4 regions of the Mesorhizobium sp. M2A.F.Ca.ET.046.03.2.1 genome follow, and region 3 is predicted to be linked to each of the others. Evidence: riboswitches for the same ligand, from Rfam matches in the RefSeq annotation. Region 3 holds a riboswitch; each other region holds the start of a gene.
What was found. A riboswitch is a leader RNA that binds a small molecule or an ion and turns the genes downstream of it on or off. The one in region 3 is predicted to bind cobalamin.
Positions count from the first base shown of each region.

Region 1: it holds a riboswitch for cobalamin, as region 3 does, so the genes downstream of both, bluB (5,6-dimethylbenzimidazole synthase) here and EJ072_RS00305 (CbtB domain-containing protein) in region 3, are expected to answer to the same signal.
Region 2: it holds a riboswitch for cobalamin, as region 3 does, so the genes downstream of both, metE (5-methyltetrahydropteroyltriglutamate--homocysteine S-methyltransferase) here and EJ072_RS00305 (CbtB domain-containing protein) in region 3, are expected to answer to the same signal.
Region 4: it holds a riboswitch for cobalamin, as region 3 does, so the genes downstream of both, EJ072_RS12235 (aromatic ring-hydroxylating dioxygenase subunit alpha) here and EJ072_RS00305 (CbtB domain-containing protein) in region 3, are expected to answer to the same signal.

Region 1 is NZ_CP034449.1:685,173-689,733, reverse strand. It holds gene EJ072_RS03425 (TetR/AcrR family transcriptional regulator) at 1-11, shown strand, start outside; gene EJ072_RS03420 (hypothetical protein) at 142-1,122, shown strand; gene bluB (5,6-dimethylbenzimidazole synthase) at 1,123-1,848, opposite strand; cobalamin riboswitch at 1,891-2,068, opposite strand; gene EJ072_RS03410 (histone deacetylase family protein) at 2,184-3,110, shown strand; gene EJ072_RS03405 (exodeoxyribonuclease VII small subunit) at 3,114-3,365, shown strand; gene EJ072_RS03400 (DUF2277 family protein) at 3,404-3,670, shown strand; gene EJ072_RS03395 (pirin family protein) at 3,680-4,561, shown strand, end outside.
Region 2 is NZ_CP034449.1:1,295,538-1,300,098, reverse strand. It holds gene metE (5-methyltetrahydropteroyltriglutamate--homocysteine S-methyltransferase) at 1-2,249, opposite strand, end outside; cobalamin riboswitch at 2,339-2,539, opposite strand; gene EJ072_RS06245 (HAD-IIA family hydrolase) at 3,295-4,068, opposite strand; gene EJ072_RS06240 (NAD-dependent succinate-semialdehyde dehydrogenase) at 4,557-4,561, opposite strand, start outside.
Region 3 is NZ_CP034449.1:45,878-50,438, forward strand. It holds gene EJ072_RS00280 (MIP/aquaporin family protein) at 1-24, opposite strand, end outside; gene EJ072_RS00285 (metalloregulator ArsR/SmtB family transcription factor) at 57-407, opposite strand; gene EJ072_RS00290 (DUF6428 family protein) at 450-971, shown strand; gene EJ072_RS00295 (PilZ domain-containing protein) at 1,207-1,479, opposite strand; gene EJ072_RS00300 (histidine phosphatase family protein) at 1,620-2,195, opposite strand; adenosylcobalamin (AdoCbl) riboswitch at 2,281-2,425, shown strand; gene EJ072_RS00305 (CbtB domain-containing protein) at 2,424-2,633, shown strand; gene EJ072_RS00310 (CbtA family protein) at 2,831-3,571, shown strand; gene EJ072_RS00315 (hypothetical protein) at 3,722-4,303, shown strand; gene EJ072_RS00320 (TetR/AcrR family transcriptional regulator) at 4,441-4,561, opposite strand, start outside.
Region 4 is NZ_CP034449.1:2,582,309-2,586,869, reverse strand. It holds gene EJ072_RS12240 (hybrid-cluster NAD(P)-dependent oxidoreductase) at 1-691, opposite strand, end outside; gene EJ072_RS12235 (aromatic ring-hydroxylating dioxygenase subunit alpha) at 712-1,959, opposite strand; cobalamin riboswitch at 2,068-2,270, opposite strand; gene EJ072_RS12230 (DUF680 domain-containing protein) at 2,764-2,970, shown strand; gene EJ072_RS12225 (DUF680 domain-containing protein) at 3,040-3,276, shown strand; gene ugpC (sn-glycerol-3-phosphate ABC transporter ATP-binding protein UgpC) at 3,351-4,463, opposite strand; gene EJ072_RS12215 (alpha-glucosidase) at 4,498-4,561, opposite strand, start outside.

The DNA.
Region 1 (4,561 bases), 640 kb from region 3:
AAAAGCCCTGAGGCACGCTTGGGTAACCAAGCCACCGCGTTGTGCACCGGTTTCGGGCCGGTGCAACCCTGCCGCGATTGACAATCTATGGGGCGAGCGCATCCTCCTGCGCCATCTCTTGGGGCGTGGAGAGTCGGGGCCATGTGGGACTTCAGCATTGGCCGGTCTGTGTCCATCATGATGCGGACATGGCCGTTCATCGTCTTTCGCATGATCGTCTATTTCGGCATCACAGTCGCCTACATCATGGCGACCGGCACGGGCGCCAGCGTCGGCTACGGTGTCGGTCATATCTCGACCGATCCGGATGGACCGATGTCCTTTGCGCTGTGGGGTGGCGTGGTCGGCTTCGGCATTGTGTCGATCGCCGTCTACTGGATCCGCGAATACATCCTTTATGTGCTGAAAGCCGGCCATATCGCCGTCATGGTACATCTGATCGACGGCCATGACGTGCCCGACGGCCAGGGCCAGATCGCCTATGCCAAGGAAGTGGTCAGCCAGCGTTTCGCCGAGGCCAACATCCTTTTCGTCGTGGACCAGCTGGTCAAGGGCGCCATCCGCGCCATCACCGGCCTGATCGGCGGCGTTGCCGCCTTCCTGCCCATTCCGGGCCTGAGCGGCCTAGTCAGCTTCATCAACACGGTGATCCGCCTGTCTCTGACCTATGTCGACGAAATCATACTCGGCTACAACATCCGCATCAATTCGAACTCGCCCTTCGAGACGGCCCGGCAAGGCGTCGTGCTGTACGCCCAGAACGGCAAGCACATGGTCAAGAACGCCGTCTGGCTGGCTGCGATCATGTGGGGCGTTTCTTTCGTGATTTTCCTGTTGATGCTGGCGCCTGCCGCCGCGATCCTCTGGGTCATGCCCGGACAGCTTGCCGGCTGGGCCTTCGTGCTGGCCATCGTCTTTGCCTGGGCCTTCAAGGCGGCCTTCATCGAGCCCTTCGCCATCGCCTCGCTGATGCAGGTGTATTTCGAGACCATCGAAGGCCAAGTGCCCAATCCAGAATGGGACAACCGCCTCGCCGAGGCGTCGTCCAAATTCAGGGAGCTGCGCGACAAGGCGCTGGGCTCCTTCGGCGGCTCGCGCTGGGATACGCCCCGGGCCGCTTGATCACTGCTGGCGACCTAGCCTTGCAATCGCCGATTTGAGCGGCGCCTCGCCGGCGCCGCGAAACGTCTCGCTCATCACCAACTCGGGCAGCGGCAGGCGCTTGCCCCAGCCATGCGCTTCGAGGTCCGGCTTCGGCGCGAATGCCGAGACGCGGCCGACGCAGAGATAGGCGATCGGCGTGACATGCTCGGGGATCGACAGAAGCTTCTTCAGCGCCTCCGTCTCGATGATGCTCACCCAGCCGACGCCGACGCCCTCGGCGCGTGCCGCCAGCCAGAAATTCTGCACCGCGCAGACGGTGCTGTAGAGATCCATCTCCGGATTGTGCCAGCGCCCGAGCGGTGAGTCCTTCGACCGCTGCCGGTCGCAGGTGATGCAGAGATTGAGCGCGCTTTCGCAGATGCCTTCGAGTTTCAGCTTCCGGTAGAGCGCCTGCCGTTCCGCCTCGATCGCCGGCAGTTCCTGCTCGCGCGCGGCGAGGAACAGGTCGCGCACCTGTCTGCGCCGCTCGGCATCACGGATGACGATGAAATTCCACGGCTGCATGTAGCCAACAGACGGCGCATGGTGCGCGGCGGTGAGAAGCCGCGCCAGCACACAGTCATCCAGATTGTCGGGGACAAAATGGCTGCGCACGTCGCGCCTGGTGAACATCGCCCGGTACACCGCGTCGCGCGCCAATTGGTCAAAGTCGTCGCCACACGCGGCGATCGCTGCTGCCGTCATCGCTTTTCCCCTTGCGACAAGCAGTCCCCCGCCTGACCAAGCGGAAAACCATGTCTGCCGGGCCGGTCTTCTGGCTCGGGATCGTCCCGCTCCGGCGCCTTCCCGTCATCGACAGTGGCATTTGCCGGCGCGGTCCCCCTCACAGCGTTGGGCACGCCACGGAATAAAACCGTGTTCCCGATTCTCCCGCGTCGCGGGCACCAGGCAGCGGGACGACCTTACCGCGAAGTTCGGCACCCGCCAATGGCGCGGACGACATGGGCTGGCGCAATTTCCCCAGCCATTCGGCTTTTCAAACATGGTCATTACGGCCGCGGGTGCCTAGATTAGGCGCCATGGCCACCCGTCTCTACACGCACCCAATCTTCCTCGAACACCTCACGCCGCCCGGCCACCCCGAGCGGCCTGACCGCCTGCGCGCCATCGAGCGCGTGCTGGACGACGAGGCGTTTTCGGCGCTCGACCGCGTCAAGGCGCCGGAAGGCGATGAGAAAACCATCGTCTATGCGCACCCCGAGACTTTCGTCGAGCGCGTGCGTGCGGCGATCCCCCGGACCGGCATCGTCTCGATCGATGCCGACACCAGCGCCAGCCCGAAAAGCTGGCAGGCCGCGGTGACGGCGATCGGCGCGGCCAACGCGGCGGTCGACGACGTCTTCGAGGGCCGCGCCTCAAATGTCTTCGTCGCCGCCCGCCCGCCGGGACATCATGCCGAAAAGGCTACGGCGATGGGTTTCTGCCTGTTCAACACGGCGGCCATCGCCGCCCGCTATGCGCAGAAGAAGCATCAGGCCGAGCGCGTCGCCATCGTCGATTGGGACGTCCATCATGGCAACGGCACGCAGGACATCTTTTGGGACGACCCGTCGGTGCTCTACTGCTCGACCCACCAGATGCCGCTTTACCCGGGCACCGGGGCGAAGAGCGAGACCGGCGCCGGCAACATCGTCAACGCGCCGCTCGCGCCGCGGACCGGCAGCGACATGTTCCGCGACGCCTTCCTGTCGCGCGTGCTGCCGTCGATCGATGCGTTCGCGCCGGACCTGATCATCATTTCTGCCGGCTTCGACGCGCATCACCGCGATCCGCTGGCCGAGATCAATCTGACCGAGGACGATTTCGACTGGGCGACCGGCCAGTTGATGGAACGCGCCGGCCGCCACAGCTCCAACAGGCTCGTCAGCCTGCTGGAAGGCGGCTACGATCTGCAGGGACTGGCATTTTCAGTCGCCGCCCATGTCGGGCGGCTGATGAAGGGATAGGGTATGGCAGTGGAAGGCAATGAGGACGTCAAGGCGATGAGCTTCGAACAGGCGCTCGACGCGCTGGAGAAGATCGTCGACGATCTGGAGCGCGGCGACGTCCCGCTCGACCAGTCGATCAAGATCTATGAGCGCGGCGAGGCGCTGAAGGCGCATTGCGACCGACTGCTCAAGGCGGCTGAGGACAAGGTTGAGAAGATCAGGCTGTCGCGCGACGGCAAGCCGGTGGGAACGGAGCCGCTCGATGCGGAATAGTTTGGGTGGGCAGAGCAAGCAGGTAAGGAGTTCAAGCCATGTGCCGCAACATCAAGACCTTGGCCAATTTCGAGCCGCCGGCGACCAATGACGAGGTGCATGATGCAGCGCTGCAATTCGTGCGTAAGCTGAGCGGCTCGACGAAACCGTCCAAGCGCAACGAGCATGCTTTCTATCACGCCGTGGAAGCGATCGCCGCCGCCGCGCGCGAACTGATCGATTCGCTCGAAACCAGCCAGGAACCGCGCAATCGCGAGGAAGAGGCCGCCAAGGCGAAGGCCAGGTCGGCGTTGCGCTTCGCCTAAGGGATAATCATGAGCTTTTTTCCCGGAAACGACCCTGAGCCCGGCGATGCCTTCGCCTGCGACCAGATCGAGCTGATGGTCATCCCGAACGCCAAGGACATCGGCGGCTTCGCGGTGCGCCGCGCCTTGCCGACGGCAAAACGCCGCCTGGTCGGGCCGTTCATCTTCTTTGATCGCATGGGCCCGGCCATCCTGCGCGCCGGCCACGCGCTCGATGTGCGCCCGCACCCGCATATCGGGCTCTCCACTGTCACCTATCTGTTCGACGGCAAGATCAGGCATCGGGATTCGCTCGGCACCGAAATGGTAATCGCGCCGGGCGACGTGAATTTGATGACCGCCGGGCGCGGCATCGTTCATTCCGAGCGCACCCCGGAGGAACTGCGCGGCGCGCCGATGTCGGTCTCCGGCCTGCAGACCTGGCTGGCGCTGCCGGACGGCAAGGAGGAGATTGCCCCGGTGTTCGCCAACACGTCGGTGGCCCGCTTGCCTGAGATCGATGCCGGGGGCGTCAGCGGCCGCATCGTCATCGGCGAATTCTCCGGCCTGCGCTCGCCGGTCGCGACCGCATCGGACACGCTTTATGCCGATCTGCGCCTGGCGGCGGGCGCCAGCGTGCAAATTCCGGCCGATGCCGAAGAGCGCGCCATCTACACGCTGGAAGGCGACGTCTCGATCGCCGGCGATGTTTTTCCGGCCGAGCGGCTCCTTGTGTTCAAGCCGGGCGAGGAGATCGTCGTCTCCTCCGAGCGCGGCGCGCATTTCATGCTGTTCGGCGGCGCTTCGCTCGGTTCCCAGCGCTACATCTGGTGGAATTTCGTCTCGTCCTCGAAGGAACGCATCGAGCAGGCCAAACAGGAATGGAAGACTGGCCGCTTCGATATCGTTCCT
Region 2 (4,561 bases), 1.2 Mb from region 3:
TTCACCCACAGTTGGTCATCCAACAATCGATCGCGCGCAAGCATGATGAGGTTGGAAATCTCGCCCACTTCCGGGACCCGCGGCGAGTGAATGTCATAGACGCCAGGTCCGATATCGTTCGGATACTTGAAGGTTCGAAGCGTATCGAGCAGTTCCATCTGCGAGCGCGAGGCTTCAATGGAGATCACATCCGCATCCATTGCGGCGATAGCGTCCACGATGTCGCCGAACTCGGAGTAGCACATATGGGTGTGGATCTGGGTCGCATCCTCGACGGCCGTTGAAGCCAGCCGGAAGCATTCGACGGCCCAGTCGAGATAGGCCTCCCAGTCGGCCTGGCGCAGCGGCAAGCCCTCGCGCAGTGCGGCTTCGTCGATCTGGATCATCTTAGCGCCGGCCTTTTCAAGGTCGCTCACTTCATCGCGAATGGCGAGCGCGACCTGACGGCAGACGGCTGAGCGCGGAAGGTCGTCTCGGACGAAGGACCAATTGAGGATCGTCACGGGACCGGTAAGCATGCCTTTCACCGGCTTCAGCGTTAGCGACTGGGCATATCGCCACCAATGTAGTGTCATCGGATTTTGTCGCGACACATCTCCAATGATGATCGGGGGTCGCACAAAGCGCGAGCCATAGCTTTGCACCCACCCGTGTTGCGTGAAGGCGAAGCCGCAGAGCTGCTCGGCGAAATATTGCACCATGTCGTTGCGCTCGAATTCGCCGTGGACCAGCACGTCGAGTCCGATCTCTTCTTGCCAGCGAACGGCGGCTTTTATCTCTTTCTTCAGGAACGCTTCATAGTCGACGTAACTCAGCTGGCCTTTGGCATGAGCTGCCCGCGCCTTGCGAATCTCGGCTGTTTGCGGGAAGGAGCCGATCGTCGTGGTGGGGAAGGGGGGCAAGCCAAACACGTCGGCCTGAAGCTTGGAGCGGCCGGCAAATGCGCTCTTCCGGCGCGTCATGCCGACCTTGATCCTGGCGACCCGGCCTTCGACGAGCGGATCATGCACCTTGGCGGATGTCGCGCGAACGGCGGCAGCCTCAGCCGACGCCTCCAGTTCGGCGGCCACTGCGTCCCGGCCTTCGGCCAGGGCACGGGCGAGCACGACCAGCTCGTCGGTCTTTTGCGCTGCGAAGGCGAGCCACGACCTCACATCCGCATCGAGTGCCGTCTCCAAGTCCAGGTCGATCGGCACATGCAGCATCGAGCAGGACGGGGCAATCTCCACCCGCTCCAGCGGCCAACCGGCGACGATCGGCTTGATACGGTCAAATATCGCAGGCAGGTTCGCGCGCCAGACGTTGCGGCCGTCGATCAGCCCGAGCGAGAGCACAAGTTCCTTCTGCGCGAGCCGGCCGACGGCCTCCAACTGCTCTGGAGCGCGCACGAGATCCACGTGCAGTCCCGCCACGGGCAGAGAAATTGCGGTCTCGAGATTGTCTCCCAGCGATCCGAAATAGGTAGCGACCATGATCTTCAACTCGGGTGCTGCTTTCGACAGCCGGGAGTAGGCGAATTGGAGCGCATCCCGTTCGTTGGGAATCAGATCGAGCACGAGCGCCGGCTCATCGATCTGCACCCAATCGGCTCCCGCGAGCTTTAGCCTCTGCAGGAGTTCCTCGTAGACGGGCAGCAGCCGTGGCAGGAGCGCGATAGGGTTGAAACCTTCCTCAGGTGACTTCGCCAACTTGAGAAAGGTAACCGGTCCAAGCAGGACCGGGCGAGTGTGGATGCCGAGCGCCTTGGCCTCGAGGAAATGATCGACCGGTTTCGCCGACGAGAGGGCAAAGCTCTGATCGTCCCTGAGTTCCGGCACAATGTAGTGGTAGTTGGTGTCGAACCATTTGGTCATTTCCATCGCGGCAAGGCCCTGCCCATTGGCCGCAGGCTCGTCACCGGCAGGTCCACAATCCGCGGCCTGACCTTGATTGCCGCGCGCCATGGCGAAATAGATATCGAGTGGGACCTCGCCGTCAGTCCAGGCGTATCGTGCCGGAACGGCGCCGACCATGGCGACTGTGTCGAGCACGTGGTCATAAAGCGAGAAATCGTTGGACGGGATTTTCGACACGCCGCGATCGTGCTGCTCCCTCCAGCTAGCGGCACGCAGCGTCTTCGCCGTCGCGAGCAGATCGGCAGCGCGAGATTTTCCGGACCAGTAGTTTTCAAGCGCGAATTTCAGTTCCCGCCGTCGACCGATACGCGGCACGCCGAGCGTTGCTACAGGAATTCGTTGAGAGACAGTCATGCCATACCCCGATGGTTGGGGCGGGGGACAAGGAACCCGCGAATAGGCGGCACGAAGCCGAGCTACCGCGACCACCAGACACCCCGCCCGTGGACGTTGTTCGTCGTGGCAGGTCTCCTGGCTCGCGGGTCAAAGCCTCCGCCCGTCTTCCCGAGGCCGTTCGCCTCAGTGACATCAATGGGCTTGGCTCGCCGCTAACAGTTGCGGGGGCAGCGCCGGCATCGCACCGGCTTCCCTCTTAGCTCCGCTACGGCAGTGCCGCGCGAAGAACCATGACATGCGTACAATCACAGCCGCTTCGATCCTTGTCAATACCATATAACGAGATGTTTATGTGATTATGCGAGTAACACCTTGCGCTGATCGGTCTCTTTCGCCCAAAGCCGCTTACGAGGGTCGGGTCGGTCGAAAGGCATTCAGCGCCGCCCCGTCGCGCTCGAACTGCGCTCCACCGAAGTGCTTCAGGGTGTTTGCCGACTGGCCGGCCGTCGACGCAAGTGCCCGTTCGCCTTCCACAAACATGGGGGTCATCGGGTGCACTCACTTTTGGCCCGAAATCGAATTCGTCATGTCCGGACAACCAGACGAATGAAAGCGCGATGGCTTCCGTTTGATCGGCGCTCGTTGGAGGCGGCGCCCCTATTGTTGGAACGGCGTGATCATCAGGTGGTGCCTTCTCGGGTCGGCCGCGTCGCAGTGCTCTTGCACAGAGAACGCATCGTCGTGCCAACTGGGAAAATCGTTAGGAACGATGCAATCGCTCTGAAAGCATTGTGTGACATTGCGGACATCGTCGACGATCCGACAACGGGCGCACCCAATCACCGGATCAATTCCGGTGCGATCGCTGGAACGTGCAGAACCAAAGCAGTGAAGCTCACAATGAACTTGCTTGCCCTACATGGGTGCACTTCGACTAAGTTGTCACGCTTATCACTTCTTTTCTGGATGCGGGCCGGCTGTTCCTCCCGATCATTGCCCAGGTTGACGGCCGGCATGCGGAACGTAGAGGAGCGTTCGGTCTTCGTGTAGGGGTGCGTTCGGCTTATTGGTTCGCTATGATTTGGCCCAGATCGGCAAGGCACTCGACCACGTAGTCCGGTCTGAATGGAAACCGCTCTATGTCTGCCAGCTTGGTCACACCAGTAAGCACAAGGGCTGTTCTCAGGCCCGATTCCAGCCCCGCGAGCACGTCGGTATCCATGCGGTCCCCGACCATGATGGTATCGACAGCTCGAACTCCCAGCCGGTCGAGCGCGTCGCGCATCATGAACGGGTTCGGCTTCCCGACGAAATAGGGCTGACGGCCGGTGGCCTTCTCGATTAGTGCCGCGACAGCCCCGCACGCCGGATGGGAGCCCCGCTCGGTCGGGCCAGTGGCATCCGGGTTGGTGGCGAGAAAGCGCGCGCCCTTCGCCACAAGCTCAGCGCCAGTTGCGATCTGCTCGTAGTGGTACGACGTGGTGTCTCCGAGGACCACGAATTCGGGGGCAAACTCTGTTATTCGGCAGCCTGCCTGCCGCAGGGCCTCGACCAGACCGTGGTCGCCGATAACATAGGCAGTTGATCGGTGCTTTTGCAGCGCCATGAACCGCGCGGTGGCGAGCGCCGATGTGTAGATGTGCTCTGGCTGCACGGCGAAGCCAACCGCTCTTAGACGCTCGGCATGATCTTCTGGCGTGAACCGCGAGTTATTGGTGAAGATCTGAAAGGGCTCACCCTTGGCGACTAGCCCGGCAACATAGCCGACCGAGCCAGAAATCGGTTGGCCGCCCCGGACCAGGACCCCGTCCATGTCGAGCAGATGCGCTATAATCATTGGATCTCAACCCTCAATGTCTTTCGTGCATGCGCGGCCTGGGCACGTCTTGTGTCACTGAATCTTCTCCAGGCGAGAATGCCGGCGACTGTACCGATTCAGAGCGATGCGCGAAGGGGGCTCAGTGGGCCGTGCGGCAATAAGGAGGTTGCGGCGTAAACGTTTCGGTGCGCCAATTCGCCGTGCGGACGTCTTGCATCGTCGGGTTGACTACCTTCGCTGTCTCAGCGCACCTGATGCACAATCGCCTTCTTAGTTGCAGCAGACACCGGCCTGGCGAGACGTGCCGCGGTATGCATCTAGACGCCCAGCTACGTTGAAACCCCTCTACAGCGAGGAGGCAAGGTGCACCTGCGGACGGTAGGTTGCTCACCTATCCAAGCTTAAGGCGCGCAGGCGGGGGCACTGAAACGACCCGAAGCGGTCCGCGCTCGAATCATCTCTTTGGTTTGATCGTGCGCCGCCCGAGGTGTCCATCCAGATAGAGATCAGA
Region 3 (4,561 bases):
GCGCAATGGATCGAAGCCGCTCATCGGTTTGCCATGCTGGGCCAAGGGCGCGGCAGTCATTGCGTGGTCCCCTCGCCCGGCCGGCAGCAAGGCGCGGCAAGCGCCAGCGCGCAGATCTCCGGGCGGCCCGAGCAGCAATCCTCCATCAGGAAACGGATCAGGCCGGACAGCGCGTCGTACTCGGCGCTGTAGACGATCGAGCGGGCATCACGCCGCGCGGTGACGAGGCCGGACCGTTCCAGTTCCTTGAGGTGGAAGCTGACATTGGAGGGCGAGACCTCCACCTGTTCGGCGAGCGAGCCGGCGGAAATGCCTTCCGGTCCGGCAACGACCAACAGGCGCAGCAGGCGCAGGCGGGTTTCCTGCGACAGCGCGCCAAAGGCGATCAGGGCTTGACGTTCATCCACGTTTCGATAATCCTTGAAATATTGAAATGAGGAATAGCCGACATGCTGTCTTCTGACAATCATAAAAACGCCGCCCCGATCGACCCCTCCGACCTGACCATCGGCGACCTGCTGGGCGCGCTGGCCGACTACAAGGACAGGCCGCTGGTGTTCCGCTATGACGGGCAGACGGTTAAGCCAGGCTATCATGTCACCGAGGTGAAGGCGGGCCAGTTCTCGGCGCTGGATTGCGAGGCCAATCCGGAATCATGGTCGGAGATCTTCGTCCAGCTATGGGACGTGGACGAAGGCGGGCCGGTCCATATGCCGGCCGGCAAGTTCGCGGCGATCATCCGCAAGGTCTCGGATCACGTGGCTCTCGACCAGTCGGCGAAGCTGACCTTCGAGGTCAGCGACGGGATCCGCCCGATGGAGCTGCACCGCGCAGCCCAGCCAAGCGTCGTTGGCGGCGCTATCGAGGTCGTGCTTTCGCCACGGCCAGCGAGCTGCAAGCCGCGTGACCGCTGGCTGAAGGAACAGGCGGCCGCTGGCAAGCCGTGCTGCGGAGAGAACAGCTGCTGCTGACCCGGCGAACGGCGCAGAGCGCCGCCGTGCTTTAGAATCTGATCATGCCATTGTGCTGCAACAAATAGAGGGCCACGAGAATGATAGCGATCAGCGCCACCCAAACGGCTGTCCTGCTCATGCACGAATCCCAATTGATCGGCCCCCATGAACGCACGCGCCACGGTTGCGTTCCCGATGTGCCGGGTTGCATGCCGTCCGGACAGGATCAAGTCGCGAATTGCTGAGAACCGCGTCAGTCCTTCGGCGCGTTGCTGTAGAGCGCCACGCCGATGCGGTCGTTGCGCCGCCACCGCACCAAGGCGCGATAGGTCATATCGTCGGCTGGGACCTCGAGCAGGAAGCGTTCCGGGATCTCCGTATCGGCGGCGACGCGCAACTCCGCGCCCTGCTCGTGCTGATTCCTGACCGAGCAGCCGATCCTGACGGCACCGGCAATGATCGTGGCTTCCTTGAGCACGAATTCGCGCGCATGAAGACGGCGCTCGGTCTCGGGATAATTGGCCATATCCGGCGGCTCCTAAGGCAAGGCTCTCCTCGCCACTGGGCAGCACCATAGCAGCAAGGCGTTTCCGTTCCGTTAGCGGTTGCTGAAACAGCAGGATTCGTCTGCACCGCGGCCCATTAGCAGAAAAGCTGTTTCCGGCGCTATCTCGCGCCGGCGACCCCGCTCGCGTGCAGCACCCAGCGGCGGCCGTCGTTGCGGAACTCGGTGAGCGACAGCGGCTCGATGTCGATCTTCCAGACCGAGGAGAGCGGCGCGCCCAGCACATGCACGATGGCGGCGCGGATCGGCACGGCATGGGTGAGCGCGACGGTGTGGCCGCCCCCCTCGCCGGCCAGCCGCTCCATCAGCGCGGCACCCCGCCGGGCGACGGCGGCAAGCGATTCGCCGCCATGGGGTGCGGCGTCCGGATCGGCAAACCAGGCCGCCATGCCTGCCGGGTCCTCGGCCTGCACCTCCTCGAAGCTTTTGCCGGCCCAGCGCGCGAAATCCTGCTCGGCAAGCAGCGGCTCGACGGTCGCGTCAAGGCCAAGCGCCTCGGCCGTCCTGCGCGCGGCGAGCGCCGGACTTGTCCAGACGCGGTCGGCCCGGCGCAGCGACGAAGCGATCGCGCCGGCGCGGTCGAAGGCGCTCGGCTCCGGCGCCTCGTCCGATGGAAAGCGGCCCTTGCGCGCGGCCTGCGTCGCGCCGCTTGCGATCATCGTCAGGCGGGCGAACATCCCAAAACTCCGTGGTCCAGTGAAATTTCGGCCAGGCGAAGCCGCGTTGGCCATTACATGTCGTTGACAGGCGAACGAAGTGCTGACAAGTGTTTTAGCGCTATACGGGATTGGAAGCCGGTGCGAGTCCGGCACGGTCGCGCCACTGTGATCGGCACCAGCCGAAAGTCAGGCCTTATCCCGCAGCACAGTTGGATCAACGGGACGCAGCATCCCACAGGAGGTCAAATGTCCGACACCACTTTCGCCCCGACCTACGGCCCGGTTGCGATTCCCGTCCGCGAGCTTCTGCCCTGGGCAATCTTCGCCGGCCTGATGCTGATGCTGATGATCTATTTCGTCGGCGCGGAAGAAGGCGCGACCTCGCTGATCCGCGGCACGATGGTGCATGAATTCGTGCATGACGGCCGCCACCTGCTCGGCTTCCCCTGCCATTAGGATCGGTTCAGCGAAGGCTGAACCGTCCTAGGTTTTGGTCTGACGCGCAATCCCGGACGGAAAACCGTTGCACACTTTTCCTGGAATTGCTCTGGAGCGGCTTCGGCATCGCTGATGCCGTTCTGAGATTTGGCCTAATGCAATTCCGGGCGGAAAACGCTCAATTTTTCCGGGAAATTGCTTGAAGGGACTCTGACATGGTCGGAAAACTTTTGCTGCGCGGCATGCTTGTCGGGCTAGTGGCGGGGATTCTGGCGTTCGCCTTCGCCCGCGTCTATGGCGAGCCGCAGGTCGACAAGGCGATCGCCTTCGAGGAACAGCAGGCGCAGGCCGCCGGCGAGGCGCCGGAGCCCGAGATGGTCAGCCGCGTCACGCAGGCAGGCATCGGTCTGGCGACCGGCGTGCTGGTCTATGGCGCGGCGCTTGGCGGGCTGTTCTCGCTGGTCTTCGCCTATGCCTATGGCCGGCTGGGCTCGCTCGGCCCGCGCAGCACCTCGGCGCTGCTGGCGCTGCTCGGCTTCCTTGCCGTGATCGTGGTTCCGAGCCTCAAATACCCGGCCAACCCGCCCGCGGTCGGCAATCCCGAAACCATCGCCTACCGCACCGAACTGTTCTTCATCATGATCGTCATCTCGATCGCCGCGATGGTGGCGGCGGTGGGCCTGGCGCAGCGGCTATGGAGCAAGCTCGGCGCCTGGAATGCCTCGATCGTCGCTGGGCTCGCCTTCCTCGTCGTCTTCGCGCTGGTGAAGGCGGCGCTGCCCGACATCAACGAAGTGCCGGAGAACTTCTCGGCGACGGTGCTGTGGCAGTTCCGCGTCGCCTCGCTCGGCATCCAGCTGGTGCTGTGGACCGTCGTCGGGCTCGGCTTCGGCGCGGTTGCCGAGCGCGTGGTCGCCGTGCGCGACCAGCGCGGCCCCGCCCGCCGCTACGCTTGAACTCCCATGCGTTGGCCGCCACGGTTCCGTGCCCTGGCGGCCAAAGCGGCTCAACGGTCGACACGAGGGCTGAGCCGCTTTGGTCTTCTGTTTTCTCGCAATTCCGGACGGAAAACCGCGGCACAATTTTCCTGGAATTGCTCGGTTGCAGTGCTGCTCGCCCTGCTGGCGGCAGCCTCGGCGCAGGCGCATAGTGGCTCCTCCGCTCCGCCTCCCCCAGGCATCCAGATCCCCAGCCTAACCCACGGCCAGATGGCTGTGATCGCGCGCTATCGTGGCGACATCCTGGATTTTGCCCAACGCCAGACCGTGACCGACCCGACCTTCCGGCGGCTCTACAATCACGGCAATCTGCAATACACCTACTGCCTCTGGGGCTTGATGCCGGGAAGCCTCGGCGACGAGGAGAGCCCGTTCAACGAATGCAGCCACGCCTATCTCGCCACCGCCAAGGCGCTGCTCACCTATATGGCGACGATGCCCGCAGCCGAGCGCCAGGCGAAAGTGCTGATTTCCGACATCGACGCCGACATGGTGCGCAGCGGCGCGTCCTGGATCCTGTGCCAGTTCAGCGGTGAGGCCTTCAGCACCGGCGCGGTGATCGAGCCCAGATGGCGGGACATGGTGTTCCACCTGCCGAGCCTGGCGGTGCTGCTGGTCACGATGGCGGCGCTCGCCGCCGCAAGTTGGGCGATCTTCCGTCTGCCCTCGCCGCGGGCCGGCACCGTCTAGAACGATTCAGCCGTCGCCTAGCCGATCGCGTTGGACTCTCAGGCGCTGCTCAACTGACTGAGGCCGGCCGACCTCCTACGACACCAGGCGACGTAACGCGGCTCGTTGCGCCGCGCAGATCGTGCCAGGCGGCGCGACTATTTCGAGCGTGCCCCATAGGCGGCAAGGAACGCTTCGACCGAGGCATCGGCGTGGCGCTCAAGGTCGGCTTTCGAGCGCGGGTTGCTTCCGGTGAACATCGCTTCGTTCATCGGAATC
Region 4 (4,561 bases), 2.5 Mb from region 3:
AGGGGTCCGGCCCGCAGCAGAAGATTTCCCGCTCGCGGAAATCGGGTGCCAGAAGCGGCAGCCGGATCGCGTCGATGCGGCCCATATGGCCGAACCAGCCCTCGCGGCTCGACCGCTCCTCGATCATGAAGCCGAGCGACAGGCCGGGCATGCGGCTGCCGAGCAGTTCGAGCTCCTTGCGGAAGATGATCTCTTCCGGCCGCCGCGCGCAATTGACGAAACCGACATCGGTCCAGGGCGCGCAGTCGTTCAGCCAGCGCAGCATCGACATCATCGGCGTGACGCCGGAACCGGCCGAAATGAACAGATATTTGGCCGCTGGATGGCTGTGCAGCGAGAAATCGCCGGTCGGCCCGTAGGCCTTCACATGGACGCCGGGCTTCAGATTGTCGAACATCCAGCGCGTGCCGACGCTGTCGGCTTGCGCTTTCACCGTCACCGCGATCGAGAACGGCCGCGACGGCGAGGACGACAGCGTGTAGGTCCGCATCAGCGGCCCGTCGGCCGTCGGCAATTCCAGCGTCACGAACTGCCCGGGTTTGTAGCGGAACCAGGTCTGATTGTCGGAGCGGAAGGTGAACGTCTTCACCTGCGGCGCCTCGTCGCTGACGCCGATCACTTCCAGCACCTGCAGCCTGTCGTTCCAGGGCGCCATCTCGTCGAGATGGCGATAGAGGCCGAGATCCGTCATCGCGTTCATCTCCTTAGCCTTCAGGCGACGCTGCGCAACGCCGGGCGACCGCCTTCGGCAAGGCGCGGACCGATGAAGGAGGCGTACCACTCGACGAACTGGATGACACCGCCCTCATGCAACTCGGAATAGGGACCAGGCTCGTAAGCCGGCGACAGGATGCCGAGCGCGTTTTCCTCGACGATGCGGCGGTCCTGATCGTTGGTCTCGGTCCAGACATGGGTGAGTTCTGCCAGATCGTAGTCGACGCCTTCCACCGCGTCCTTGTGGACCAGCCATTTCGTCGTCACCGCGGTCTCGGTGGCGCTGATCGGCAGCACACGGAAGGTGACGGCGTGATCGATGAGGATGTGGTTCCACGTGGTCGGGTAATGGTAGTGCATCAACGTGCCGATGCGGTAGGCGGCGACGCTGGCGGACAGGTTTTTCGTCACGGCGCGTCTGCCGCTCATCGTGTAGCTGACGGCGTCGCGCAGCAGCGGCGCGCGCGTTGCGCGGTATTGCCCGGCCGGATCGATCCGGAACCGGCTCGGCAGACCCGCCGCCTCGCATTTCGCCCAGTGCGCAAGCATTTCCGGATCGCTGTCGGCGCCTTGCACACCTGTCACCGTCGGCGCTTCCGGAAAAGTCTTGCACAGTTCCGGATGGTTGCCGGCGCAATGATAGCACTCGCGGTTGTTTTCCCAGACGAGCTTCCAGTTGCCCTTTTCGACGATCGTCGATTCGAACGCGACCTTCGCCTCGCTCAGCCGGTGCGGCAGGACATAGGGTTCGATCATGGCGCGCATCGGCGCGAAGTCGGCCGGCTCTTTTGCCAGGCAAATGAAGATGTAGCCGCCGACGCTCTCGCAGGCCACGGGCTTCAGTCCGAACTGGCTCTTGTCGAAGCCGTCCGCCATCTGGCGCGCGAACAGCAGCCGCCCGTCGAGCTCGTAAGTCCACTGATGGTAGGGACAGACCAGCTTGGCGGCGGTGCCCTTGTCGGTGTTGCACAGGCGGCTGCCGCGATGCCGGCAGGAGTTGTGGAAAGCGTTGATCCTTCCCTTCTGGTCGCGGACCAGCACCACCGGATAATCGCCGATCTGAACGGTGATGTAGCTGCCTGGTTTCGGCAGCTCGCAATCATGGCCGATGAACAACCAGTCACGATGCCAGATCAGCTCCATATCGAGCTTGAAATAGTCGGGATCGGTGTAGAAGGGCTGCTCAAGCGAGTAGCCCTGCTTGCGGCTCTGCAGGAGCCTCAGCATGTCGTTGCGCGCATCCATGTCCTGTCCTCGCATCAAGGACTGAACTGGTGGTGATGGAGAAGAACGACCGCCACCGGCAGGGCCGGGCACGCGCCGTCCGCCTCTTGACCGCCCACCGCGATCAGTCGAGTTCAAAATGTCTCTGGCTGGTTTCCGGGCTTTGGAGTTGCCCTCGCGGGCGGTCGCAACACCTTCCCAGGCCCATGGCCCAGTGGTCTCCCGTTGCGACCTCACTCCACCACCGTTGCGGGGGCAGCGCCGGATTTCGACCGGCTTCCCAATTCTCCGCCTCGTCGCGACGAAGCGGCACCTGAGATGGCCTGATCTAACCACGACGGCCGGTTTCCCGTCGGCATGAAAACGACATCGCATCCATACGGCGCGACAATGGGCGGCGTGTTCACGTTGCCGATTCTCGTCCTTCTCGCCATGCCACCGGCTTCCAGGGGTGCTCCCGGACGAGGTTCGGGAGCGTCGTTGATGGTTAACAGTATCAAAAAGTGACTATTAGCAGATTCTAAAATCGAACCGAACGGTTCGTTTCTGTTGACGGTGCGTGCAGAACGCTGTGAACGTTGGCGCTCCGACACACTTGGTGAGCCAGCAGCATAAATCACATAAGTCATTGATTGAACTTAGCAAAAAAATGGTTGTAGGCATGCTTATGAAAACTTCAAGAGGCGGATTCATGGTCCAGACGAAAAAACTTCGTGATTGGAATCCCGCAGTCGGCTCACCCAAATGAGCGCTGTCCGAACGACGCGATTTCATTCCCAAGACACGCCGCTAGACGGACTGAATAAAAATACTGGAGTAGCAAAAATGAAAAAGATTGTTCTCACTGCCGCCGCCCTTCTGGCAATTTCCGGCAGCGCCTTTGCCGGTAGCGACAATTACAACGCGCAGGCTGCCAACCCGCCGGCCGCCACGGTCGACTCTTCTTACACAGCCTCGGTCCGCAAGTCCGAACCGGCTGAACAGAAGCCTGTCACCACGGGCGCCGACCGCAACCTTTTCGGTAACAACTAACAGCCGACTTCGAACGGCGACGGGTTTGCCCGTCGCCTCGGTCGGATCAGGAAATTCAGGAGTACTGAGATGAAAAAGATCATTCTTGCCACCGCGGCTCTCATGGCCGTTTCCTCGGCTGCTTTTGCGGGCAGCGACAATCACGGCAACAGCGGAGTCAACCAGCCGGCTCCCGCCGTGGATACGACCCGCACCTCGTCGATCGGCACCGACTCGCCTGTCTACAAGCTGCTGAATTCGTCCCGCGACGCGCAGAAGTCGGCTCCGCAGCAGGGCAGCGACCGCGACCACTTCGGCAATCGTTAACAGCCGACCGTGATTTGAAAACAGGAGCGGCGGGCCAGGGCCCGCCGCTTCTCTTTGCCGCAGCGGCTCTGCGCTCAGGCTGCCTTCGCCTCTTCGCGATGCAGCGTGAAGGAATGGCCGTCGGCGTCGAAAATATGCAGATCGCTGGCGCTTGCGTTGAGCCGCAGCGTCTCACCGCGCTTGACCTCGACATTGCCCGGCAGCTTGGCGACCAGCGGCAGGTCTGCGCGGCCGATATCGATATAGACGAGCTGAACCTCGCCGAGTTGCTCGATATAGTCGACCTTGCCCTCGAAGAGGTAATCGGAACCGGTGGCGATCGCGAGATCCTCCGGCCGCACGCCGAAGCTGACCGCCGCGCCATTCGCCGAAGCAGGCGTCGCGATCGGCACCGTCGCCTTGCGGTCGCCGACATGGCTGACCACGGTCGGATTGCCGGCCTTCTCGATCTTTGCCGGCAATATGTTCATCGCCGGCGAGCCGATGAACTGGGCGACGAACAGATTGCCCGGACGCTTGTAGAGTTCCATCGGCGTGCCGACCTGCTCGACGACGCCGTCCTTCAGCACCACGATGCGGTCCGCCAGCGTCATCGCCTCGACCTGGTCGTGGGTGACGTAGATCATGGTGGTGTTCGGCATCGATTCCTTGAGCTTGGCAATCTCGATGCGGGTGGCGACGCGAAGCGCTGCGTCGAGGTTCGAAAGCGGCTCGTCGAACAGGAACACTTTTGGGTTGCGCACGATGGCGCGGCCGATCGCGACGCGCTGGCGCTGGCCGCCCGACATCGCCTTGGGCAGGCGATCGAGATATTTGGTGAGCTGCAGGATCTCCGCCGCCTGTCGCACCCGCTTGTCGATCTCCGCCTTGCTTTCCTTGCCGATCTTCATCGAGAAGGCCATGTTGTCGTAGACGGTCATATGCGGATAAAGCGCATAGGACTGGAACACCATGGCGATGCCGCGCTTCGACGGCGGCACGTCGTTCACCACCTCGCCGTCGATCTTCAGTTCGCCCCCGGTGATCTCCTCGAGACCGGCGATCGACCGCAGCAAGGTCGACTTGCCGCATCCCGACGGTCCGACGAAGACGATGAACTCGCCCGATTTGATGTCTAGGTCGATGCCGTGGAGAATATTGAGGTTGCCGTATGATTTCCTCACCTGGTTGAGCGTGACATCGGCCATGGTTCTCTCCTTCCGTTGATCTCTATCTGCAAGTTCAGTCGATGCGCCCGAACCAGGCGCCGTATCCGCCGAGGCGGACCGGCCCGCTGCCAGTCTGT